DNA from 3 places in the Parabacteroides sp. AF19-14 genome. Region 1 is predicted to be linked to each of the others. Evidence: riboswitches for the same ligand, from Rfam matches in the RefSeq annotation. Region 1 holds a riboswitch; each other region holds the start of a gene.

Region 1 (8,171 bases):
CCTGCCGAAGGGCTGTCGTCTGGTCGCTACGCAAAGTCTGTAATTGCGGATCGGATTGCATCGCCTCCGTTCTCAGCTCATCAAAGGAAAGCACCTCCCTATCCGGCAAGGCGTAAACCGTATCCGTAAACTCGATAGCGATACCGCCATTCAAGGTAGCCAGCTCCTGCAGCTTGGCAATACGGGAAGTCTCGTTCATCCGGGCCTCTGTCCGGGCGTTCAATAATTCCAGATCGATCTTGTTTGTCTCAAGGATATTCGCATCTCCTTTCTCCAAACGAGTCGCATAAAAAGCGGAAAGTTGCTCGGCGTTCCTAAGACGGGTATCCAATAGGTTCTTCTGCTGGTTCAACAGCACCAAATCTAGGCAAACCTCTTTCACCTGCAACAAGATTTGCTGACGAAAAGCCATCCCTTGACGATCCAAACCCGCGGATTTCGCCTTCGTCAGCTTATGCTTCCGGACATATACGGACGGGAAATCAAAGCTTTGGGAAGCCACGAACTCGCCCGTGAATCCCATCCCTTCTTTATTCCCCCAGAAATGCGAATAAGAGACCGAAGGGTCTGGCAAATTATTATCCAACTTCGCCTCCAGCTTCTGCGACTGGACCAACTGGCTGTTCGCCTGTAAATCCTTATTGTTCGCCTCCACGCTCCGGAGCACGTCCTCTATAGAAGTCTGGGCGGAAAGGCCGCCTGTCAATACAGACAAGGCGGCGACTATAATATATGATTTCATAAAACTTATTCTTTATTCTTGTTCATTATCAGATAAACAATCGGGATGATGAATCCGTTTAAGAACGTAGAGGTTAATAAACCACCCAAGATCACCGTCGCCATCGGGCTTTGGATCTCATTCCCGGGAAGATCGCCATTCAACGCCAACGGGATCAACGCCAAGGCGGAACTCAACGCCGTCATCAAGATCGGGTTCAAACGGTCTAGGGAACCTTGTATCACGGACTCTCGCAATCCCATTCCCTCTCCACGCAAATGCGTATAGTGGCTGATCAGCAGCATACCGTTTCGGGTAGCGATACCAAACAAGGAAATGAAACCGATAATCGCCGGGATACTGATCTCGCCGGAAGTAAGCCATAGGATAATCACGCCACCGATCAACGCCAACGGCAGGTTCAACAAGATCACGCCACTCTCCTTCACGTCCTTGAACTCATTGTACAGTAACATGAAGATCACCAATAACGACATCAACGACGTCAGCAATAAGGTACGGCTGGCCGCCGCCTCGCTCTCGAACTGGCCGCCATATTCGATATGGTATCCCTCCGGCAAACGGATATTAGCCTCTACCCGATCCTGTATCTCATTAACCACACTTCGCAAGTCACGTTCCGATACATTGGCGCTAATCACGATCTTACGTTGCACATTCTCACGATTGATCGTATTCGGACCGGTCACCGAACGGATATCGGCCACGTAGCTTAGCGGCACTTTCTGTCCGGCGGCATCGATCATCAGATTGCTAATATCATCCATCGTGGCACGGCTAGCGTCGGAGGTCTTCACGGTCAAGTCGAAACTCTTGCCATCATCGTACACCTGACTGACGGCCTCTCCTCCCAACATCACATTGATATATTCCTCGAACTCCGGCAGAGGAATGCCATATTTAGCCAGCAACTCACGTTTCGGGGTGATTGTCAACTGCGGACGCTCGATCTGCTGCTCTACCTTCAAGTCCACCAGACCCGGGATCGTTTGGATAGCGGCCTTGATCTGGTTACCGACCGTAAACATCAGGTTCAAGTCCGTACCAAACAATTTGATAGCGATATTCGCCTCCGTACCGGAAAGCATAGCGTCGATACGATGGGAAATAGGTTGCCCGATCTCTATATTAGCGCCGCTGATCGTAGATAACTTCTTGCGGACATCATTCATCACCTCATCCCGACTACGGTCTTGCAATTCGAAAGGAGCCTCGATCTCGGAAACATTCACGCCCAAGGCATGCTCATCCAATTCCGCACGACCGGTCTTCCGAGCTACAGTCTTTATCTCGGGCACTTGCAACAGCAACGCTTCCGCACGGCGTCCGATCTGATCCGACTCGTCCAAGGAAATTCCCGGAAGCGAACTTACGTTGATCGTAAAAGAACCCTCATTGAACGGGGGCAAGAAACTACGTCCCAAGTGAAAGAAGATCACCAAGGCGACCACAAACAAAGCGATCGTGGTACCTAGCACCCATTTCTGGTAAGCCAACGCTAACTCCAAAGCCCGTTTATACACCACCTTCAACTTCCGGGCTATCCAAGCCTCACGCAGTTCCTTCATTCCCGTCGCTTTACGGTTCAGCAAATAGCTACAAAGCACCGGGGTCAAGGTAAGAGCCACCACCGTAGAAGCAAACAATGCCACGATAAAAGCGATACCCAGCGGAACCAACATACGGCCTTCCATACCACTCAAGAAGAACAAGGGCACGAAGCTCACCACGATAATCAAGGTAGAGTTCAAGATCGGCATACGTACCTCACGGGAAGCGTCGTAAACCACCTCCAAGGTAGAGCGTTGCTGATCCGGAGGCAAGAGCCGGTTTTCCCGGATTCGTTTATACACGTTCTCCACGTCCACGATAGCGTCATCCACCAAGGAACCGATAGCGATCGCCATACCTCCCAAGCTCATCGTGTTAATCGTCAATCCCATGTAGTGCAATACGATGATAGAGACCAGCAAAGATAACGGCAAGGCTACCAACGAGATCACCGTCGTACGTATATTCATCAAGAACAGGAACAAGACGATCACCACGAAGAAACTACCCTCAAACAAGCTCTTCTTTACATTATTAATAGAGTTATCGATAAAATGACTCTGGCGGAATATATCCGTAGAGACATGTACATCCACCGGCAAGTTCTTCCGCAAATCGACAACAATCTCGTCCAGCTTCTCCGTCAACTTCTCCGTACTCGTATCCGGCTGTTTAGTCACGGTAATCAATACGGCCGGCTTCGTCCGCTCGGAAGCGGTTCCCAGCTTCGGGCTTTTACCGCCGATCTTAACCGTAGCGATATCACCCAGCGTAACCGGATACTCATTCACGGTCTTCACCACACCCTGAGCGATCTCTTCCGCCTTCGACGTAGACAAGACTCCCCGGATGATATACTCATTATCAAACTCATACAATACACCACCATTGGCGTTCCGGTTCATATTCCGACAAACATCCAACACCTCGTTCAACCCTACACCGTAGTGCTTCATACGAGCCGGGTCCAACAAGATCTGGTACTCCTTAATATCGCCACCGATCACGGCAACCTGCGCCACACCGCCCGTAGACAACAAACGGGGACGGATCGTCCAGTCGGCGATCGTACGTAAGTCCAACAAAGACGTGGAATCGGCGGTCAAACCGAGAATCATCATCTCACCCAAGATGGATGACTGCGGGCCTAAGGTCGGTTTACCTACGTTCTCGGGAAGGCTCTCACCCAAGACAGCCAGTTTTTCGGACACGATCTGACGAGCCCGGTAAATATCCGTACCCCAATCAAACTCTACCCAAACCACGGAGAATCCGGTGGTAGACGAGGAACGTACACGCCGCACGTCCATCGCACCGTTCACGGCAGTCTCCACAGGGAATGTCACCAAGCGTTCCACCTCCTCGGGAGCCATACCGTTCGCCTCGGTCATAATCACGACCGTCGGGGCGTTCAAGTCCGGGAACACATCCACGTCCGTATTAAACGCCGTGTACGTACCCCAGATCATCAGCAATAGCGCACAAACCAAGATTACCAACCGGTTGTGCAATGAATAATAAATTATCTTATTTAACATGCAACGTCCCTCCTATTAATGGCTATGGCTATGAGCCGGTATCGCGTTAGAAGCGGAAGACAACTTGATCTGGTAAGCGCCACGAGTCACGACCTCATCGCCCGGTTTCAATCCGGAAAGGATCTGTACCTCCGAGCCGTTATTCGCTCCCAGCGTCACCCATTGCTTCTTATAGCCTTCCTCATCCAGACGGATAAATACCGAATAAACGCCCTGCTCCTCGATAAGGGCGGAGACAGGCACGCTCAAGACATTCTCCATCGGCTTTGTCAACAAAAAGATCTCCACGAAAGAACCGGGGATAACCGCTCCTTTATTATCGAACTCGAAAGTCACCGGTACATAGAAAGAGTTCATATCGGAAGCCTTTCCATACGATAACAACCGTCCACGCAAATCAGACAATTTATAGAGAGCGTTATCATACGGAGTCATGAAATTAGCGGTTTGGATCATGGGAAGATCGTTGTAATACCTCTCAGACACGTCCGCACGCAATACCAAACGATTGTTTTGCGAGATCGTAGCCAAAGGCTGGCCTACGGATACATAATCACCCTCTTTCACTTGGATGTTCTTCAAGTAACCATTCAAGGGAGAGACTACAGACACGCCTTTCGCCGTCTGTTTTCCCGCTATCGCCTCATAAGCGACCTTGGCGTTCTCGTAATTCAAGCGGGCCTGCTCGAAATCCTTGGCGGATACGATCTTATCGCCTACCAAGGCTTGCATACGCTCGTATTCCTTTTTCGCCGTCTCATAAGCGAATTTAGCCCTTGCCGCCACGTCTCCATCCGAGAGGGCGTTGGAAGCGATACTCAACACGGCCTGTCCCTTGCGTACCGCCGTACCATCCACGAATGGCAAGCTACCAAACGAGATCACGCCGGGGACGGTAGCGACGATCACGGACTCCTCCCCTTGCGCTGCCATTACTCGTCCGCTCGTCTTAATCACATCCGTGAAAGGAGCGGGATTAACCGTTACGGTCTGCAAACCAACGGCCTCGGCTAAGGCTTTCTTAAAGACAATCTCGCCGGGATGGGTACCACCAGCCTCATGCTCATGGTCATGGCCTTCGTGTTCATGTCCCTCATGATCATGATCGTGATCGTGATCCTCACCTTCATGCTCATGGTCGTGAGCCTCTAATTCATGATTATGCTCATCGTGTCCGGCTTGCGACGCATTTCCCGCACAACCGGCAAACAGGTAAGCGCACATCGCACCTACCAAATATATTTTCTTCATTGTGTAAAAAATCTTGATATCGTTAATAATAAATAGATAGGGGCAAGTCTGTCCTCACCCACTCTCACAAACGAGGTATCAAGACATAGGAGGGGCACGAAGTCCCGAGGCACTCACTATCCAAGTGTCGTGCAGCGACTCAATGTAGGGGGCGTTCTCGTGATCAAGGAGCTGTCCGCAAAACGCCGGTTCAGGTGGATAAATGTAATCAAATAAGACGAGTAACGGCATCAGATGTATATCCACATCTCCATCCATAAAATGAGAAATATGCGTACTGAAATAGGCCAAGTTATGCCCGTCGCAACCGCAATCATGCGTATCAGTGCTTTTATCGCCATGCGCTTGCTCCGCGGTCAAGGATTGATAACAAGGCATCCCGTCCCGGTGATGATGGTGAGGGATAACCACAGAAAGCAATGCCAAGATGCCGGCCATCAGCACCACGTATTGTACAACCCTCTGTTTCATTTTCTCACGCATGGCACAAAGATAAGGATATTTTTCCGTTTTTTACATGAATGTTGTAAGTTTGCGGTAAATAAAAAGATAGATGAAGTTTGGAGTAAATAAAAAGGTATTATTATATACCGCCGGTTGCGTATGGATTTTCGCCGGTATCAATATCTTACGCATCGGTATCGTCACATGGTTAAACGATACCCATTATTGGTTATTCAAGATCGGGGAAGCGACCATCGTTTTCTTACTTTTCTTCAATTTGGTCTTTAAACGGCTTTTCTATAAACATTCCGAACGGATCTCCCGGAAAAACGGGAAACATTGCCCGTTCTCTTTCTTCGACGTGAAAGGTTGGATTATCATGATCTTCATGATCGCTTTCGGGATCACGATCCGTGCGCTCCATTTACTGCCGAATTCTTTCATTTCTGTATTCTATACGGGATTATCCACGGCGTTGATCATAACGGGATTCTTATTCTTGAGACAAGGAAAAACCGTTGGGAATTGAGAATTGAAAATTAAAGATACAACAATCAATAATTTTCAATTCTCAATTCTCAATTTTCAATTCCCAAGTTTTTCGCAGATCAACTCAGCAGCCTTCTTGCCGCTCATCAGCATGCCGCCAAAGATCGGTCCCATACGGAAGCTACCGCTTACGCCGTTAGCGGCCATACCGGAAACGAATAATCCCGGGTAGATCTCCTTCGTGTTCTCCACCGTCGTCTGCTCACCCAGCTCCACATTCAAGGAACGCTCGCCGATCACGCCTCCGGTCGGTGTATTCAATTGGATATCATTCTTACGGGCTACCACACGGGCAATCTCGCAATCATGCCCCGTACCTTCCAAGACAGCCTTTGCCATGATCGTCAACGGATCCACGTGCATCCCCTCACGGATTACCGGAGCCCAGTTCACTACCACACCGGCTACGGCATCGTTATGAAACACCACGTCCTCTACCGAATAGCAGTTAAAGATCGTAGCGCCCGCCTTCGTCGCCTGATAAATCAAAGCGGAAGTGGTATGTACCGAATCCATGATATACGTGCCGTTAGCACCTTCCTTATAGCTTACGCCCAATTCCTTGATGATCGGCATAGCCTCTTCCTGCACCACGATATCGTTGAACATCATAGCGCCGCCCCACATACCTCCACCGGGAGCCAGCTTACGATCAAACAACGCCACCTTCTTACCGGCTTTCGCCAAGAAATAAGCGGCTACGATACCGGAAGGTCCCCCACCCACGATCGCTACATCCACAGACAAGTTGCTCTTCAACTTCTCGAAGTAAGAGTCAATGATTCCACTTGAAACAATCTGTTCCATCTTAATAACTAATTAAAGTTTAAACATCAGGGAGCACATAGAGGTAACGCCCCCTTTATTTCCTAGTTCTACCTTATTTTCCCTTCGCCGGCATTACCCGGATCAGGTTCGATGGGTATAATCTCAGCCCGTATGACTCGGGCACCCCTATGTGAAAAGTCGGGGGCAAATGTACAAAAAATTAGTATATATGTACTCAACAGAGCCATAAAAGGCAAAAAACGCTCAGACAAACAAAATGTAAAAAGTTTAGTCTTCTTCCGACCAGTCATCAGACCAACCGAATTCTTTATCCCGGAATAATTCAGCTAATCCCGAAATCTGCTTGAACCGAAGTAACTCATTTTTATCCATTCCAATATTACGCATGATCCACTTATCAGACATCCCCGATTTGACCAACTCCGTAACAATCTCCGTCATAAGTTCCAAGTTGTGCATCCCTCGAGCCCTGTTATGGCGAATGGTTGAAGCCATTCGGTTTGAAATATCTTTCTCAATCACCGTTACAGGCAACATTCCTTTCTCACGATCATAAATCCTTTGAGATTGCTTCATAACCAGATAACGATGATAACCATCTACTATCTCATATAAATCATACTCTTCTAGATAATAACAGACGCAAGGCATCGTATAGCCATCCTCCCAAATGGAAAGTTCCAATAATCGCATTTCCGGTGGTGCCATGATATTAGGGTTATAGCTGTTGGCTACAATTTTTTCTATAGGGACAGCCCTAACACCATATGCCGGACTAACAAAGTTTCCCATGCTTATAAAAATTATATTTGTCCATTACTTCTTTTCTCATATCCCTCTCTCGTTTTGTCTGGGAAAAACCCATATACTTACATGTATGATCGTTTTTCAAAATACAAACACACATACGTTTGTAAGTAGGGATTTCTTTAAACTCGGGTATATTGATATCATCGATATACTCCATCCGTACCGGTTTCTTATCCGTATGGTAAGCGGTACATTCTTCCACAATGATAGGAATATTAGCCGCCCGTAACTTAGCGATAGTCTCCTCACTGAGGCATCCTCCTTTTTCTCTCCAGAATTTACGGCTGACTCTTAACTTATTCAAATAGTTCTCACAAGTTTCTTCGGGTAAGGTATTTAGGAGAAAATACATATATTTCTCCCAAGAGAACCCGGCTGGGCACTTGATAGCCCTCCATCCCATAGCGGAGGTATTCCCATATATACCGGCAAAGCCAACACCGTTTACACGTCCAACCATCCGTCCCCACATGTCGGGATCGACAACTTTGTAAATG
Region 2 (8,171 bases), on a different contig from region 1:
CACGTATGTATAATAAAAACGAAAAAATATTCGATATGAAGAGAATTCTTTTCCTAGTCCTGCTCTTGGTAGCTACGACAGGCGTTTACGGCCAGAAGTTCGCGGTGAAGTCGAACTTACTCTATGATGCGACTGCTACGATCAACTTGGGTGTAGAGGTTGGCTTGGCGAAAAAGTGGTCGCTGGATCTATCCGGCAACTATAATGGATGGAAGTTTGGTGATGAGGCTCGTATGAAACATTGGCTGGTACAACCAGAAGCTCGTTATTGGTTGTGTGAGAAGTTTAATGGACATTTCTTCGGCTTGCATGCGCATTATGCGGATTACAATGTTGGAGGCCTAAAGTTCTTGAGCAAGAATATGGAGAATCATCGGTATCAAGGTAATTTGTATGGAGCCGGACTTTCTTATGGTTATCAGTGGTTGTTGAGTGACCGGTGGAGCATGGAAGCCGTGCTGGGTATTGGTTGGGCACATCTGGATTATGATAAATATCCTTGCGCCACTTGCGGAACCGTATTGAAAAGCGATACGAAAGATTATTTCGGGGTTACGAAAGCGGCTATTTCTATTATTTACTTTATTAAATGACCCAAGCGATGAACAAGAAGATAAATGCATATATGATGGCGGCTATGATGGCCGTCGTGTCTCCGGCAATCATGGGACAGACTGCCTCGGATGGGGTTAAAGTGATTTGTAACGACGTGGTACAGAAGGGTGACTCGGTATATATCGATGCCGTGGTGACGGTAAGTAGCGATGCGGTGAAATCCCGTAGCTATTTGGAACTGACCCCCGTCTTGGAATCGGCTTCGCAAAAAGAGGGGCTTCCTTCTATTTTGGTGAACGGACGTATCCGCCAGAAAGTATATAACCGTGAGGTCGCCTTGGATAATTTGAACGACGTACCTCATTATACTATCTTGAAAGCCGGGAAGGAAGATCAAGTGGTAAGTTATAAAACCGCCGTGCCTTTTGAGGATTGGATGAAAGACGCACGTGTCGTGTTAGACCCGAATCTATGCGGTTGCGGTAAGGAAGAGGCCGGTAGTCCGTTATTGATCGCGGACAAGATTCGTCGTCGTCCGGATAAGCGCTATGAGGTTCAGCCTACATTCTCTTATATCACGCCGATGGCAGAGACGGAGAAGCATCGTGCGGAAGTCGGTACGGCTTTCTTGGACTTCCAAGTGGGTAAATATCAGATTCTTCCTGATTTCCGTAATAATGCGGTGGAGTTGGCGAAGATCAATAATACGATCCGTACCGTTACAGAGGATAAGAACGTGAAACCGACAGGTATCGTACTGAAAGGATATGCCTCACCGGAAGGCTCTTACGCTAGTAATAAGAAATTGGCGGATAATCGTGTCAAAGCGTTACGTGACTATATCCGCCAGAAGAATGACTTCAAGGCTGATTTCTTCACGATGAGCTCGGAACCGGAAGATTGGGTCGGTTTTAAGGAAAAGGTAGAGGCCGATCCGAATGTGCCGAATCGTAGCGAGGTATTGGCGATTATCGATAGCTCGGATGATCCGGATCGCAAGGAGGCTAAGTTACGTGCCTTGGGTGGTGGCGCCGCTTTCCGTTATGTGCTGAAAGATATTTTCCCTTCGTTACGTCGCTCGGAATATAAGATTGATTATACGGTACGTGAGTTTACGGTGGATGAGGGGCGTGAGATTATCAAGACTCGTCCGCAACAGCTAAGTTTAGGGGAGATGTTCGCGGTGGCTAACAGCTATGAGATCGGTAGTGACGAATATAATAATGTATTTGATATCGCTGTCCGTATGTTTCCGAATGATCCGGTAGCGAATCTTAACGCCGCGAATATCGCTATGGGCAAGGGTGATTATGCTTCCGCTAAGAACTATTTGGCGAAAGCGGGGAACGCCCCGGAGGCGGTTCATGCGAAAGGAGTGTTAAGTATGTTGACCGGTGATTTGACGGAAGCGGAATCTCTATTGAAGCAGGCTCAGGATATGGGAGTAAAGGCCGCGGCGATAAATTTAGAGGAATTGCGCAAGAAAATAGAGGATAATGCGGTATTTGATAGTTTCAACGCTGTAAAATGATAGCTATTCCTCCCTATGTATAGGGTAGAAGGCACTTAATTTGTAAATGTCATGAAGACAAATATTAATAATAATTTCTTTTATATGGAACAAGCATCAGATGTAGTAGAGTTGGTTCTGCCTCATGAGGTAGATAATCCAAACAATGTCTATCTGTATCTGGAAGGAGATGCTTGGTGCGCATACGAACGTTCAGCCTACTATCTGACTCAGATGGAGGTTTCGGTTGTATTAAAGAAAGAAGTAATCCACGATGACTATGACGTGGTTTTACTGAAAGCTTTTTTCGCCGTGAATGATATGTATTTGCCCCTTTCTCCTACGGCTGTGCTGAAGTTGGTTGCCGACGATAAGCTACAGTTCCAGATAAGGGATAGGGTAGAAGGTTTTTCCGAATGGAAAGAGAATGAGTTAAAAAAATTATCTGCTTGATAAGGAAGCGAACGCTTCTTATTTAAGCATGTAAAGTTGAGGGGTGTAACGGTCCTGAAAAGTAGTGATACTTTTCAGGACTATTTTTTTGTATGGGGAGCTTCCCTGTAAATGATCACCCGGCAATCTGGGGAGAGGGTGACGGTAAATTGATTTCCTAAAGCCTCGTTGAGAGTTCCTTGCCACCATGAGGTGAGCTTTCGTTGGCAAATGGGCCAGCGGAGTCCTTCTGTACTAATCTCCCCTTCGGGATAAAGAACGAAAATGGAGATTTGTTGCCCCGGATAAGAAGCGAAAGTCGTTGTTTCTAAGATAGGTGTGAAAAGACCATAGTCGGATAACATCTCCACCCGCTTGAATAAGGGGGCATACTCCATAAGAAGGGATATATTTCCCAATGTATGATCCTCACGCAATCCGGTAGCTCCTAATATGAGAACTTCTCGATAGCCTTGGGCATGGGCGAAGCGGATGGATTTGGAGAGGTCGTTGATCTCTTGGTCCTCTACATGGTGGATTCGGTCTGCGTAGCGTTTGCGCAGGTCGGCGGGTATACTGTCCAAGTCTCCTACGATAGCGTCCGGATGAATACCCTTTTCATAAAGTGTCTTTACGGCTCCATCACAAGCGATAATCGTTTTCGCTTCCTTTAATAATCTCAAGGGTAACTCAGCGGAAGGAAATCTCCCATTCGCTACGATCACACATCCTCTTTCCTTCACTTCCGTATTATCTCCCATAATTCATAAATTATAAATTAAAACTCTTCCCCTTTCTTCCGCCAATTGTAATAGCCCACAATGGCTAGTGTCGCATAGCAAAAATAGAGTAGCATCGTCGGATACAAGCCCCGAAGGTAATAAAGATATACGGAAACGAGGTTTACGATTACCCAAAAAATCCAATGCTCGATAATTCGCCTTGCCAGCATCCAAGTAGCGACAATGCCTACCGACGTGGTGAACGCATCGCCTACGGGGATGGGAGAGTCCGTGAATTGATGAAGGAGATACCATAAGATGGCGAATACAACGGCCAATGTTCCGATAATCCCCACGAAAAGCGGAAGGCTCAGATGGGTGTATAGGATACGGTCGGAGGGAAGACTGTCGTTTTCCGTGTGTATCTCATGTTTCTTCCGGGTCCATTGATAGAAACCGTATATGCTGATTCCTACGTAATAGGTTTGCAATCCCATGTCCGCATAAATCTTAGCGGACAGGAAGACAAAGACATACACGAGGGAGGTGAGGAATCCCACCACCCACATGCCCTTATGTTGTTTAATCTCTAGAAAGAGATAGAGCAGACCGGTTATTACTCCGAAGTATTCTAGCCAAACCATTTTAGTAATTGATAATTGATAATTGAAAATTAAGTTAGAATTTGAAGGTGATCCTGGCCATGGCGTTCGTGCCGGCTTGGGTGAAATAACCGTCATCCTTTTTACGTGTGCCGTTTTCGATATACGAGTATACCCATGCGTTGGTCTCGTACTTCTCGTTGAAGAGGTTGTTGATAGTCACGTCTAGGGTTATTTCTTTCATGAACTTAGGCTGGAAGGCGTAACCGATACGTAGGCTATTGATAAAGTAGGGATCGATGGAACGATCCTTGCTGCTTGAATTGTCTATGTATTGGCGGCCTACTATTTGTGAGTTGAAACTCGCGATAAACCCTTTGTAAACGAAATCGAACATGCTGTTCGCTATTAGATTGGGTGAGAAAGCTATATTCGTTGTGCCTAGATCATTGATCTCTTGTCCTCCGGTATCCCAATTATCCACGTATTCCACGAAATGCTTGATTTTATTTTGGCTGAGGGTTACGTTCGCGCTCCAATTCAGCCAAGAGGTGATTTGTACACCTCCGGTAAGCTCGATACCCATTCGGTAACTATCCTTTATATTGGAAGTGAGGGCCTCGCCGATCTCGCTGATCTTGCCGGTCAGGATCAATTGGTTGTTGTAATCCATGAAATAGAGATTGGCTCCAAACCGGAAACGGTCGTTACCAAAACTATAACCGGCCTCGTAATCATATAAGGTCTCGTGGGTAGGACGTTCCTCGGGGCCTGCCTCCGTGAAATTGTCACGGTTCGGTTCCCGGTTAGCGACGGAGAAAGAGACGAAGGCGTTATGGCCATTGTTATGGAAGTTTATTCCGGCTTTCGGGTTGAAGAAGTTCCAGTTCTTACGAATGTCCAGTCCTTCCCCGGCTTTGTCATCGTTTCCCTTAATGGTGTAATGGATCCCACGGTATTGTAAGTCCAGATAGCCGGTGAAAAGAGGGGAAAGACGTTGAGTCAATTTAGCGTATGCGTTGTAGTCTAATTTCTTACCGGTATTGCGATAATATTCGTAATCCGGTTGTGGCAAGACGTTTGCGCTTTTGGTCCACATTACCCGGCCAAAATGATCGCCTACATAGTTGTTGACGGCGGTTCCCAGCGTAAGGCGGGTATTGTCACGTTGATAGTTTGCGCTATAAACGGCTCCATAGAAATAATTGTCGAGCCATTTACGGCGCACAAGGTCCGTCTTTTTTACGGTATTACCCTCCGGATCGATATATTCCGGTAGTTTATAACTGCTGAATTTGGCTTTCGATTTATAATCCTCGTAATATCCGTTACCATCGGTGTAATGAAGGGTCAGGTTCATATTCCAGAAATCTCCGATACGCTGGCTGGCCATTAAATGGTAGTTGTGTTGCCAATAATTATCCGTCTGATTGTTATAAAACTTCTTCACTCCATCTTCCTCATATTCTCCGCATGGATTATAGCTACGATCTGTGTCAAGTAAATAAGACGGAACACCGTTCCATGCTTGATAGGTCTTCTCGCTGTTCCCGAAGGCTTGGAATTTAATCAATGTATTATCGGCATAGAAAGCGGCGGAGGCATAGTAAGAACTCATACGGGCGGAGGCACGATCGATAAAGCCGTCGCTACGGATATTGGAGTAGCGGGCGTCGAAAGCGAAATGATCGTAAAGTAATCCGGTGCCGCCTTTTACCGTATGTTTCAGCGTACCGAAAGAACCTGCTGATACGGAATATTCGCCGTAAGGCTTTAAGGACGGTTTCTCGGTCTGCATGGCGACCGTAGCGCCAAAAGCCGCAGCTCCGTTCGTAGAGGTTCCGGTGCCTCGTTGGATCTGGATCGATTCTACCGAGGAAGCTATATCGGCCATATTAGCCCAGAATACGGTATGAGACTCGGAGTCATTAACCGGTACGCCATTGATCGTGATATTGATACGGTTCGCATCTGTACCCCGGATACGAAAACCGGAGTAACCGATACCCGTTCCGGCATCCGAGGTCATGATAACAGACGGGGATTGGGAGATAAGGAATGGGATACCTTGCCCGTTGTTCCGGCTGCTTAGTTCTTGTTTGGAGATGTCGCTATAAGCTACCGGGGTCTCTTTCCCGACTTTGGTAGCGGTAATAACCACTTCATCTAAAGATACGTCTTTTGAGATTTTCAAGGAGTCGACCGGACTGGGCATTTGTGCCTTGGCGGTTGTAGCCAGCAAGGAGCCGGCCAAGATAACCAATACATTTTTCATCTTTTCATCTTTTTGCTTTAAAACTAAATAGATGAATAGAAAGGATCGGAGAAGCATGAATCCCTACGACAGCATTACCTGTACAGGTTCTATGGGTATGATCTCAGCCCGCTCCTTTCATGAAGGATTTTGCGAGCACCCCTTCGTATTCGGCAGCAAAGATAGGCATAAAAGTGTTAATAAATATTACTATCAATGGTAAATCGGATTTCTATAGATATTAATTCTGATTACTATCGATCGTAATCCGGTTTGTGTCGTATTAATTTTTTCTGCAAAAAGATGAGGATATTTTGAGAACTCATTGATTTTTTGTATATTTGCGGGCGATTAAGTGAAGTTGAGGAGGGGGCGGGCAGTCCCCTTCTTTTGTTCTTAACAGATATGTGTATGATAGAAAAGAAAGTGGTAAGCCAATTAGTAGAGGAAAAACTAGCCTCTTCAAGCAATTATTTAGTAGACGTAGTGATTAAACCGGGGAACCTGATAGTCGTTGAAATTGATAACGATGAAGCGGTAAGCATTGATGATTGCGCTGAGTTGAGCCGGTATTTGGAGGAGCATCTGGATCGTGACGTTGAGGACTATGAGCTGGAGGTTGGCTCCGCCGGCATTACTTCTCCTTTTAAGGTACTTCGCCAATACGTCAAGAACATCGGAAACGAGGTGGAGATGCTGTTGAAAAACGGCTCGAAGCTGACAAGTGTGTTGAAATCTGCCGACGAGAACGGTGTGGTTGTCTCTGTTGAGAAGAAGGTGAAACCGGAGGGCGCTAAGCGGAAGGTAACCGTGATAGAGGATGAGTCGTATACATTTGATGAAATAAAATATACAAAATACTTAATAAGATTCAAGTAAGATTATGGCCAAGAAAGAGGAAACAATCAGTATGATTGACACCCTTGCGGAGTTCAAGGAGTTGAAGAATATCGATAAAGATACGATGATTAGCGTTTTGGAAGATTCGTTCCGCAACGTGATCGCCAAGATGTTTGGCACGGATGAGAACTATGACGTGATTATCAATCCTGAGAAAGGTGATTTCGAGATCTGGAGAAACCGTACGGTTGTGGCTGATGATGAATTGGAGGATGAGAACTTGCAGCTTACGTTGACGGAGGCCCGTAAAATCGACGCCGACTGTGAGGTGGGCGAGGAAGTGACCGACGAGGTGCATTTCGCGGACTTCGGACGTCGTGCGATCTTAAACTTGCGCCAGACTTTGGCTTCAAAGATACTTGAATTGCAGAAAGACAGCTTGTACGCTAAGTATAAGGATAAAATCGGCCACATCATCGCCGCTGAGGTTTATCAGGTGTGGAAGAAAGAAATCCTGTTGCTGGATGACGATGGTAATGAGTTGCTACTGCCGAAATCCGAGCAAATCCCGACCGATTTCTATCGTAAGGGAGAGACCGTACGTGCGATCGTTCAACGTGTGGATAACTATAATAACAACCCGAAGATCCTTCTTTCCCGTACGGATAAGGTCTTCTTGCAGCGGTTGTTCGAGTTGGAGGTTCCGGAGATTAATGACGGCTTGATTACGATCAAGGCGATCGCCCGTATCCCGGGAGAGCGTGCCAAAGTGGCTGTCGAGTCATACGATGACCGTATTGACCCGGTGGGTGCTTGCGTAGGTATGAAAGGCTCTCGTATTCACGGAATCGTTCGCGAGTTGAGAAACGAGAACATTGATGTGATTAATTACACCTCAAATCTCTCTTTGTTTATCCAGCGTGCTTTAAGCCCGGCTAAGATCTCTTCTATCCGTGTAAATGAGGAAGAAAAGAAAGCTGAGGTTTATCTACGTCCGGAGGAGGTTTCTTTAGCGATCGGTAAGGGTGGTCTGAATATTAAGTTGGCTTGTATGTTGACTGAGTATACGATTGACGTATTCCGTGATATCGAAGGAGCGGACGAGGAGGATATCTACTTGGATGAGTTCTCCGACGAGATCGACAGCTGGGTGATCGACGCACTGAAGAATATAGGATGCTATACGGCGAAGAGCGTCCTTGCTATGAACCGCAATGAGATTATTGAACGTGCCGATCTGGAAGAGCAGACCGTGG
Region 3 (8,171 bases), on a different contig from region 1:
ATGTAGCGAAAGAAGCGAAATGCGAGGAGGCGACCGTAGATGCAATCAATCGGATTACGTTGGCCCGTGAATTATGGGAGCTTCTTGCGGAAAAAGAACAAAATCGTTTCTTCCCATTACTTTTACAAAAATGTAAATCGTATTGCGCTCCTATCCTTCCCGACGGCGAACTAACCTTGCTGTTAATATCCGAAGAGGGCAAGGTCTTGTACCAATCTTAGCTGTAGAGACGCAGCACGCACGCTACGTCTCTACACCCCCCAGACTGTAATAGCATTTCTTTTTAGCTGTTTATTCTTTTTTATTAGGGATTCTTTAAGAATACATATTAGGAGGATTTCGTACTTTTGCCCTCTAAATATTGATTAAAATAATGTTTAGATATCTTTTAATTTATATGGCCTGCCTTCTATTCGCCTTTTCCGTAAAGGCGCAAGGTATTTCCAATGACACGATTCCGAAAGAAGTGCTGATGCTGGACGGCAAGCCTATGACCGAAAAGCAAATACAACGTTATCATAAACAATTACATAAAGACTCCATACGGGCCAACAAAAGGATCTGGTGGTCTATCCTTGGCGGACCGTCTTACACGCCGGAAGCCTCCTTTGGCGTAGGTGGCGCGGTTTTGGCTAGCTTTCGCTTAAACAAGAATGATACGATATCCCAACGATCGTTTATCCCTGCGGGATTTAACATCACCTTAAACGGGACGTTCGTTTTTGCCGGTGCTGGTACCTTATTCTTCAACGAGAATCGCTTCCGTATTTATATCAGTTACGGTTATCGGAACGAACCTTCGCATTATTTCGGGAAAGGCTATGAGACGATCGAGCAAATCGAGAAGAGCGACTCGACAACGAAATTCCATAAGAGTTCTTTCCAACTATATCCCCGTTTCGTATGGGAAGTTAGGCCTCATTTATATACGGGTCCTCTTTTTGATATTAATTTCAGCAAATCAGATGATATCAACCCGGTGATGGCCGAAGATCCTTATTTCAATAAGTTCAAACGAGATTATGTCAATATCGGTGTCGGCGGCTTGATTCAATACGATACACGAAATGACGTGGCGACCCCAAGTTCCGGTATGTTACTAAGCGCGATCGCTAAAGTGTATGGAAAGTATTTAGGCGGTGCATATAATTATGAGATGTTCGAGTTAGAATACCGCCAGTTCCAGCAAGTATTTCGTCCTCGTAGCACCTTGGCATGGATCGCCAAGACACAAATCGGTGTGGGAAACGTTCCTTTTACGGAGCTTCCTTCGTTTGGCTCTCCTTTCGATCTTCGCGGATACTATTGGGGCAAGTACCGTGACAAGACCATGGCGTATGGGATTCTGGAGTATCGTCATATGTTCGGCAGCGTGGAGAAATATAAGAGCGGTAATTTCTGGGCGAAGTGTGGTTTTGTTGGCTGGGTCGGCACGGGTACGATCGGAAACGCTCCTATCGTAGACTGGAATAAATGGAAGTTCAACTACGGCGTAGGCTTACGTATCCAAATGCAACCCGGCAAGAACTTCCGCCTAGACGTAGGCAAAGACCCGAACCAAAAAGGGATGGCGGTTTATATGAATATGACGGAAGCCTTCTAAAACCAGAAGGCTCCCGTCTACGATTTATGGAAGTATAACCTTGCGTTAAAATTATTGTTTAAAAGCCGGAAATATCTTAATATCGATTTTTTTCACTAAGTTTGCGTCGTCGAAGGGGTGCCATACTATATGGGCTGAGATCATACCCTTACTACTTGATGCGGGTAATGCCGCCGTAAGAAAAACGAATGTTAGATGGATAAAAATGAAATGTACCGTTATCCGGTAGTTTTAACGATCGCGGGCTCTGATAGTGGCGGTGGTGCCGGAATACAAGCGGATATTAAGACTTTTTCCTCGCTGGGGGTTTTTGGAGCCTCGGCGATAACGGCTATAACCGCTCAAAACACACAGGGAGTGCGAGGGATCCAAGCGATCTCTCCCGAGATTTTGAGAGGACAAATCGAAGCTATTCTTGAGGATTTCATCGTAGATGCCGTAAAAATAGGGATGCTACATAACAAGGATGCCGTAAAGGTCGTATCTGAAACTTTATCTTCCTTCCAACAGACTTCTATCATTTTAGATCCAGTGATGATATCCACGAGCGGAAGTAAATTATTGGAGGATGACGCCATCCGAACCATCATTGATGAGTTGTTCCCTAAAGCGACACTGCTTACTCCGAATATTCCCGAGACGGAATATCTTTCCGGTATAAAAATCAATAACGAGGCGGATATCTTACTTGCCGCCCGGAAATTGCAGGAAAAAGGATGTAACGCTCTATTGATCAAGGGGGGGCATATTCCCGGAGTAGAAACGGTGGATCGGTTATTTATCAATGAGAATAATCCGATTTGTCTGGTCTCGCCAACAGTGGAGACCTTCAATACCCATGGAACGGGCTGTACGCTATCGTCCGCCATCGCCGCTTATATGGCACTCGGCCATTCATTGGTGGAAGCCGTACGATTAGCCAAGGAATATATGAATAACGCGCTCGTTCACGGGGCAAATGTATGCATGGGAAAAGGGCACGGACCTGTAAACCACTTCTTCTCACCCTCTGCCCTTCATAAAATCCGATGGAATCATGAATAAGCTGGTCGTAATTACTACACCTTATTTTTTCGCGGATGAAGCTTCTTTGATCGAACTTCTATTTGCGGAAGGAATGTCTCGTTTACATCTACGTAAACCGGATTGTAAACGTGATGAATTGGAGGGCTTATTGGATAACATCTCTCCGGCCTATTACGACAGGATCGTTCTTCATGATTGGTTTACCTTGGCAGAAGAAAGGGCTTTAGGAGGAGTCCATTTGAACAAGAGGAACCCGGAAGCTCCACCTTTATATAAAGGCAGTATAAGTCGTTCTTGCCATAGTCTGGAAGAGATTATCGAGTATAAACCGGTATGCGACTATGTATTCCTTAGTCCGATCTTTCAGAGTATATCCAAAGAAGGATATGGTAGCGGATTCCCCTTAGATGGATTGCGAAATGCGAAGGGCATCATCGATGATAAGGTGATCGCCTTGGGAGGAATCTGCTTACAAACAATAACGAAATTAAGAGATATCCCCTTCGGCGGTGTCGCCGTTCTCGGGGCCCTTTGGGGAAACGATCCCTCCCTTCTTGTTGCGGATCAACTCATAAAACAATTCAAACGATTACAAGTATGGCCTTAAATTATTATTTCGGATATGATGAGAATGGAAGAGTCGGTCGGAGAACAACCGGATTACGCCCTCCTTTTGGTGGGAGTAACCGCTTGATGTTTATAACGCATCGTACACCTAAATATACGGAATGCGACGAGGTACGCATGGCAATCCAAGGAGGATGTTCGTGGATACAATTGCGTATGAAAGACGGGATCTATGAGGATACCGTACGTAAATGTGCCACTATCTGCGCGGACGAATGTGAGCGAATCGTGGATTTCTGCGTAAACGATGATCTGGAAGCCGCCGTGACATGTGGCGCTACGGCTTGTCATCTAGGCAAGAATGACATTCCCTTGGATATCGCTTGGGAAGTACTGAAAGACAAGTTGGACTCCAATGCCATCTTCTATATCGGGGCTACGGCTAACACGTTCGAGGATATCCGGCTGGCCGTAGAACGAGGCGCCTCGTATATCGGACTAGGGCCGTATCGCTTTACAGGTACCAAGAAGAATTTGAGTCCCATCTTAGGTTTGGAAGGTTATCGTAAAATTATCGTTCAATGTAAGGAGGCTGGCATTGATATTCCTATCTTCGCGATAGGTGGTATTACGCTGGAAGACGTAGGCCCTTTGATGGAGACGGGTATAACCGGAATCGCTGTTTCGGGCGCGATTATCAATGCCCCCGATCCCGTGGAGGAAACCCGCCGGTTTATAGAGGAAATCAATAAGTACTAAACTAAATACATATGGCTACTAAAAAGAATATGCGTATTTCCTATCCGTCCTCGGAAAAGATTTATGTCCCGGGCGAGATCAATAAGATCAAGGTTGGTATGCGTAAGATTAAATTGTTGGACACGGTAACCTTGGATGAGCATGGAGAGCGAATCTTCAAGAAGAACAATCCGGTAATCGTTTACGATACGAGCGGCCCGTATTCCGATCCCAAGATATCGATTGATATCGCTAAAGGACTTCCTCGTATACGTGAGGAGTGGTACGGTAAGCGTAAAGATGTGGTTCAATTGCCGGAATTGACTTCCGCTTATGGCCGTGAGCGATTGGCGGACGCGAGTCTGGATTCCCTGCGTTTCCCCAAGCGATACTTGCCTTTCCGGGCTAAAGAGGGTAAGAATATCACCCAGATGTATTATGCGAAGAAGCGCATTATCACTCCGGAAATGGAGTACGTGGCGATTCGTGAGAACCAGCAAATCGAGGCTTTGGGACTGAAGTCGTATATCACGCCGGAGTTCGTCCGCAAGGAAATCGCCGCCGGTCGCGCGATCATCCCGGCGAATATCAATCACCCGGAAGCCGAGCCGATGATTATCGGTAAGAAGTTCTTGGTAAAGATCAATACCAATATCGGCAACTCCGCTCTTTCCTCCGGTATCGACGAGGAGATCGAGAAGGCGATATGGAGTTGTAAATGGGGCGGAGACACGTTGATGGATCTCTCTACCGGCGATAATATCCATGAGACGCGCGAGTGGATTATCCGTAACTGCCCGGTTCCGATGGGTACGGTTCCTATTTATCAAGCCTTGGAGAAGGTGAATGGTAAGGTAGAGGACCTTTCTTGGGAGATCTATCGGGATACGTTGATCGAGCAGGCGGAACAGGGCGTGGATTATTTCACGATCCACGCGGGTTTGTTGCGTAAACATGTGGAGCTGACGGCGACTCGCCTGACGGGGATTGTCTCCAGAGGCGGATCTATCATGGCTAAATGGATGCAGCTTCATGACGAGGAAAACTTCCTGTACACACATTTCGCCGAAATCTGCGAGATACTAAAGGCATATGACGTGGCGGTCTCTATCGGAGACGGGCTTCGCCCCGGTTCTATCTATGACGCGAACGACGCGGCACAATTCGCCGAGCTTCACACGATGGGAGAACTGACGAAAATAGCTTGGGAGCAGTTCGTACAAGTGATTATCGAAGGCCCGGGCCATGTTCCCATGAATAAGATTCATGAGAATATGAAGGAACAACAGTATGCCTGCCATGGAGCGCCGTTCTATACGTTGGGCCCGTTGACGACCGATATCGCTCCTGGATACGATCATATCACGTCGGCTATTGGTGGCGCGCAAATCGCTTGGCATGGGACGGCTATGATCTGCTATGTTACGCCGAAGGAGCATTTGGGATTGCCGAATAAGGAAGACGTGCATAATGGGGTGGTCGCTTATAAGATAGCGGCGCATGCCGCTGACTTGGCGAAAGGGCATCCCGGCGCTCAAGTACGTGATAATGCGTTGAGCAAGGCCCGTTTTGATTTCCGCTGGAAAGACCAGTTCAATTTGTCCTTGGACCCGGAAAGGGCTTTACAGTATTATAAGGAGAGTGCTGTTACGGATGGAGAGTACTGTACGATGTGCGGTCCTAATTTCTGCGCTATGCGGTTAAGTAAGGATTTGCAAGGTTGTAAATAAAATACTGTTTTGAGGGGATGAGACGGGGCATGCCCCGTCTCTACAATTGAGTGATTTGTCTTCCGCATTCGTAGCCTTCCTCATATAGTTCTTCCAGTTTCTTTGTGTCGCTTCCGGTACGGCCGACTTTAATCGGGCTTTGTGGACGGATGACGAAGGCTTTTCCTTCGGCCTCCAGTTGGTCTATGTAATCCAAGACCTCGTTGTACCGCCGGTATCGTAGTCGCAACTGTTCCCGGATCGCCGGGTATTTGTTATAAATAAAGCCGGGAAGGTAAAAATCTTTCTCTTCTTTCCGATAGCCTTTGTTACGGGTAAGGATGATGACGTTCTTGGAGAAGCCGTCGGCGATAGCCCGTCGGATAGGGATAGCGTCGCATACGCCTCCGTCGACCATCGGTATCCCGTCTACATACGTAATTGGACAGAGGATCGGTAATGTGCAAGATGCTTTACAAATATCCACCAAACGTTTCTTATCTTTCTTCTCCTCGAAATATTCCGCTTTACCCGTCAAGCAATTGCTCGTGACCATAACGAACCGATCCTTGGACTTGAAATAGGTATCGTAATCCAACGGATAATACAAATCCGGATAGACATAAAACAAGAAATTCAGATCGATATATCCCCTTCCCCGTAAGAAATGACGAAGACCTATGTAATTATATTTCTTCAATAGGTCGATATTGCTAAAACGGGAGCGTCCCCGCTGGCGGGAAGCATACGAGATACCGTTACTCGCGCCCGCCGATACTCCGATCGTATAAGGAAACCAAATATCATGATCCATAAAATAATCCAATACTCCCACCGTAAATATGGCACGCATTCCGCCACCTTCCAACACCAAACCTGTCTGACTATCTATTTCCATATATATACCTCTGAATTAAAAAAGCCATTGCTGGGTTCCCACCAAGCAATGGCCACAAAAATATAATAAATCAGCGATAAATAATAGTTCCTTTTTAGAATTTACTTGGTCACTTCGTTCACTAAGGGACGGCCTTCCTCGAAATCCTTGATGTTCCGCAAGGTAGTCTCGGCGATATTATGCAGAGCCTCTTTCGTGAAAAACGCCTGATGGGAAGTAACGATCACATTGTTGAACGAGAGCAGACGGGCCAAGACATCATCATCGATAATCTTATCCGATTTATCCTCGTAGAAATAGTCTCCCTCCTCCTCGTAGACATCCAATCCAGCGGCGGACACTTTCTTGGTCTTCAATCCCTCGATCAAGGCGTTGGTATGAATCAGTAACCCGCGTCCCGTATTGATAATCATTACGCCGTCTTTCATCTTGGCGATCGAATCGTCGTTGATCAGATAACGGGTCTGGTCAGTCAACGGGCAATGCAAGGAAATGATATCGGACTCTTTGTATAACTCGTCTAAAGAGACATAGGTGATCCCTTCCTCCTTGGCGAATTTCTCATCCGGATACAGGTCGTTTGCCAATACACGCATCCCCAATCCTTTTAAGATATGAATCAATATCTTGGCGATCTTTCCGGTACCGATAATACCGGCGGTCTTGCCATGCATATCAAATCCCATCAAGCCATTCAAGGAGAAGTTGCCATCTCTCGTACGCCAGTATGCCCGGTGTATCTTACGGTTTAACGATAACATCAAGGCCAACGTATATTCAGCGACCGCATAGGGTGAGTAGGCCGGTACGCGTACGACCGGTAATTTCCCCCTGGCGGCATTCAAATCCACATTATTAAAACCGGCGCAACGAAGCGCCAACAGTTTCACACCATTGGCAACCAAAGCGTCTATTACGGCGGCATCAGCCGTGTCGTTCACGAAAATACATACTGCGTCTACCCCTTGGGTTAAGACGACATTATTGATATTCAAATGTCCTTTATAGTAACGAATATCGAACTCATACCGCTCATTGATCTTATCGAAAGAAGCGATGTCGTAGGGTTTAGCACCAAAAAACGCGATCTTATACGCCATATAACTTTAGTTTTTTAATATAACTAAATTAAGCCCTTGATTGTTTATCGAAAAAGAAATCCATTCGTTTAATTATAGTACTTTTGTCCGCTGGGTAACAATATAGATGAGCATGAATCAATCCCATAAAAGATCTTTTATAGCAGTTCTTATTTTTATTGGCTTTCTCTTGTTTATGGCATTTTGGGGCATCGACCTGATCTTAGGGGCGTATGCGGGACATAAATTGAGTAAACTTGCCGAAAGGCATCATCTTGACATACGCTATGATAAGATCCGGTTGATGGGGCTGAGTACCGTACGTATGGAGGGATTGACCGTTATCCCGATTGATGCTGATACGTTGATACATGCGGACAGGCTTCAAGCGAAACTGGAGCTTGGCAGATTATTGCTACTTACCCCTTCCATAGAGAGTGTACAAGCGGATAATTTGCATATTCATTTTATTAAGAAGGGAGAGAGAGCTAATTTTGATTTCCTTTATAAACCATCGAATCACCCAGGTGAGCCAGAGGAAACAGCTGTAG

Evidence for each region. Region 1 has a riboswitch for thiamine pyrophosphate ahead of DWX33_RS09870 (sulfide-dependent adenosine diphosphate thiazole synthase). Riboswitches for the same ligand answer to the same signal wherever they lie in the genome.
Region 2: another riboswitch for thiamine pyrophosphate. It lies ahead of DWX33_RS11160 (TonB-dependent receptor); the one in region 1 lies ahead of DWX33_RS09870 (sulfide-dependent adenosine diphosphate thiazole synthase).
Region 3: another riboswitch for thiamine pyrophosphate. It lies ahead of thiD (bifunctional hydroxymethylpyrimidine kinase/phosphomethylpyrimidine kinase); the one in region 1 lies ahead of DWX33_RS09870 (sulfide-dependent adenosine diphosphate thiazole synthase).

The regions. Positions count from the first base shown of each region.
Region 1 covers NZ_QTMJ01000008.1:7,073-15,243, forward strand. The annotation lists gene DWX33_RS09845 (TolC family protein) at 1-742, opposite strand, end outside; gene DWX33_RS09850 (efflux RND transporter permease subunit) at 748-3,831, opposite strand; gene DWX33_RS09855 (efflux RND transporter periplasmic adaptor subunit) at 3,847-5,082, opposite strand; gene DWX33_RS09860 (DUF6769 family protein) at 5,161-5,565, opposite strand; gene DWX33_RS09865 (hypothetical protein) at 5,636-6,055, shown strand; gene DWX33_RS09870 (sulfide-dependent adenosine diphosphate thiazole synthase) at 6,112-6,882, opposite strand; TPP riboswitch at 6,945-7,041, opposite strand; gene DWX33_RS09875 (ParB/RepB/Spo0J family partition protein) at 7,132-7,656, opposite strand; gene DWX33_RS09880 (DUF3440 domain-containing protein) at 7,640-8,171, opposite strand, start outside.
Region 2 covers NZ_QTMJ01000009.1:147,215-155,385, reverse strand. The annotation lists gene DWX33_RS11185 (DUF3575 domain-containing protein) at 36-593, shown strand; gene DWX33_RS11180 (DUF3868 domain-containing protein) at 602-2,086, shown strand; gene DWX33_RS11175 (hypothetical protein) at 2,138-2,518, shown strand; gene DWX33_RS11170 (thiamine diphosphokinase) at 2,599-3,258, opposite strand; gene pnuC (nicotinamide riboside transporter PnuC) at 3,276-3,863, opposite strand; gene DWX33_RS11160 (TonB-dependent receptor) at 3,898-6,096, opposite strand; TPP riboswitch at 6,139-6,249, opposite strand; gene rimP (ribosome assembly cofactor RimP) at 6,487-6,954, shown strand; gene nusA (transcription termination factor NusA) at 6,959-8,171, shown strand, end outside.
Region 3 covers NZ_QTMJ01000001.1:61,372-69,542, reverse strand. The annotation lists gene cbiD (cobalt-precorrin-5B (C(1))-methyltransferase CbiD) at 1-221, shown strand, start outside; gene DWX33_RS00295 (BamA/TamA family outer membrane protein) at 374-1,603, shown strand; TPP riboswitch at 1,707-1,804, shown strand; gene thiD (bifunctional hydroxymethylpyrimidine kinase/phosphomethylpyrimidine kinase) at 1,799-2,647, shown strand; gene DWX33_RS00285 (thiamine phosphate synthase) at 2,640-3,236, shown strand; gene DWX33_RS00280 (thiamine phosphate synthase) at 3,227-3,955, shown strand; gene thiC (phosphomethylpyrimidine synthase ThiC) at 3,967-5,664, shown strand; gene DWX33_RS00270 (patatin family protein) at 5,705-6,541, opposite strand; gene DWX33_RS00265 (2-hydroxyacid dehydrogenase) at 6,643-7,641, opposite strand; gene DWX33_RS00260 (biosynthetic peptidoglycan transglycosylase) at 7,754-8,171, shown strand, end outside.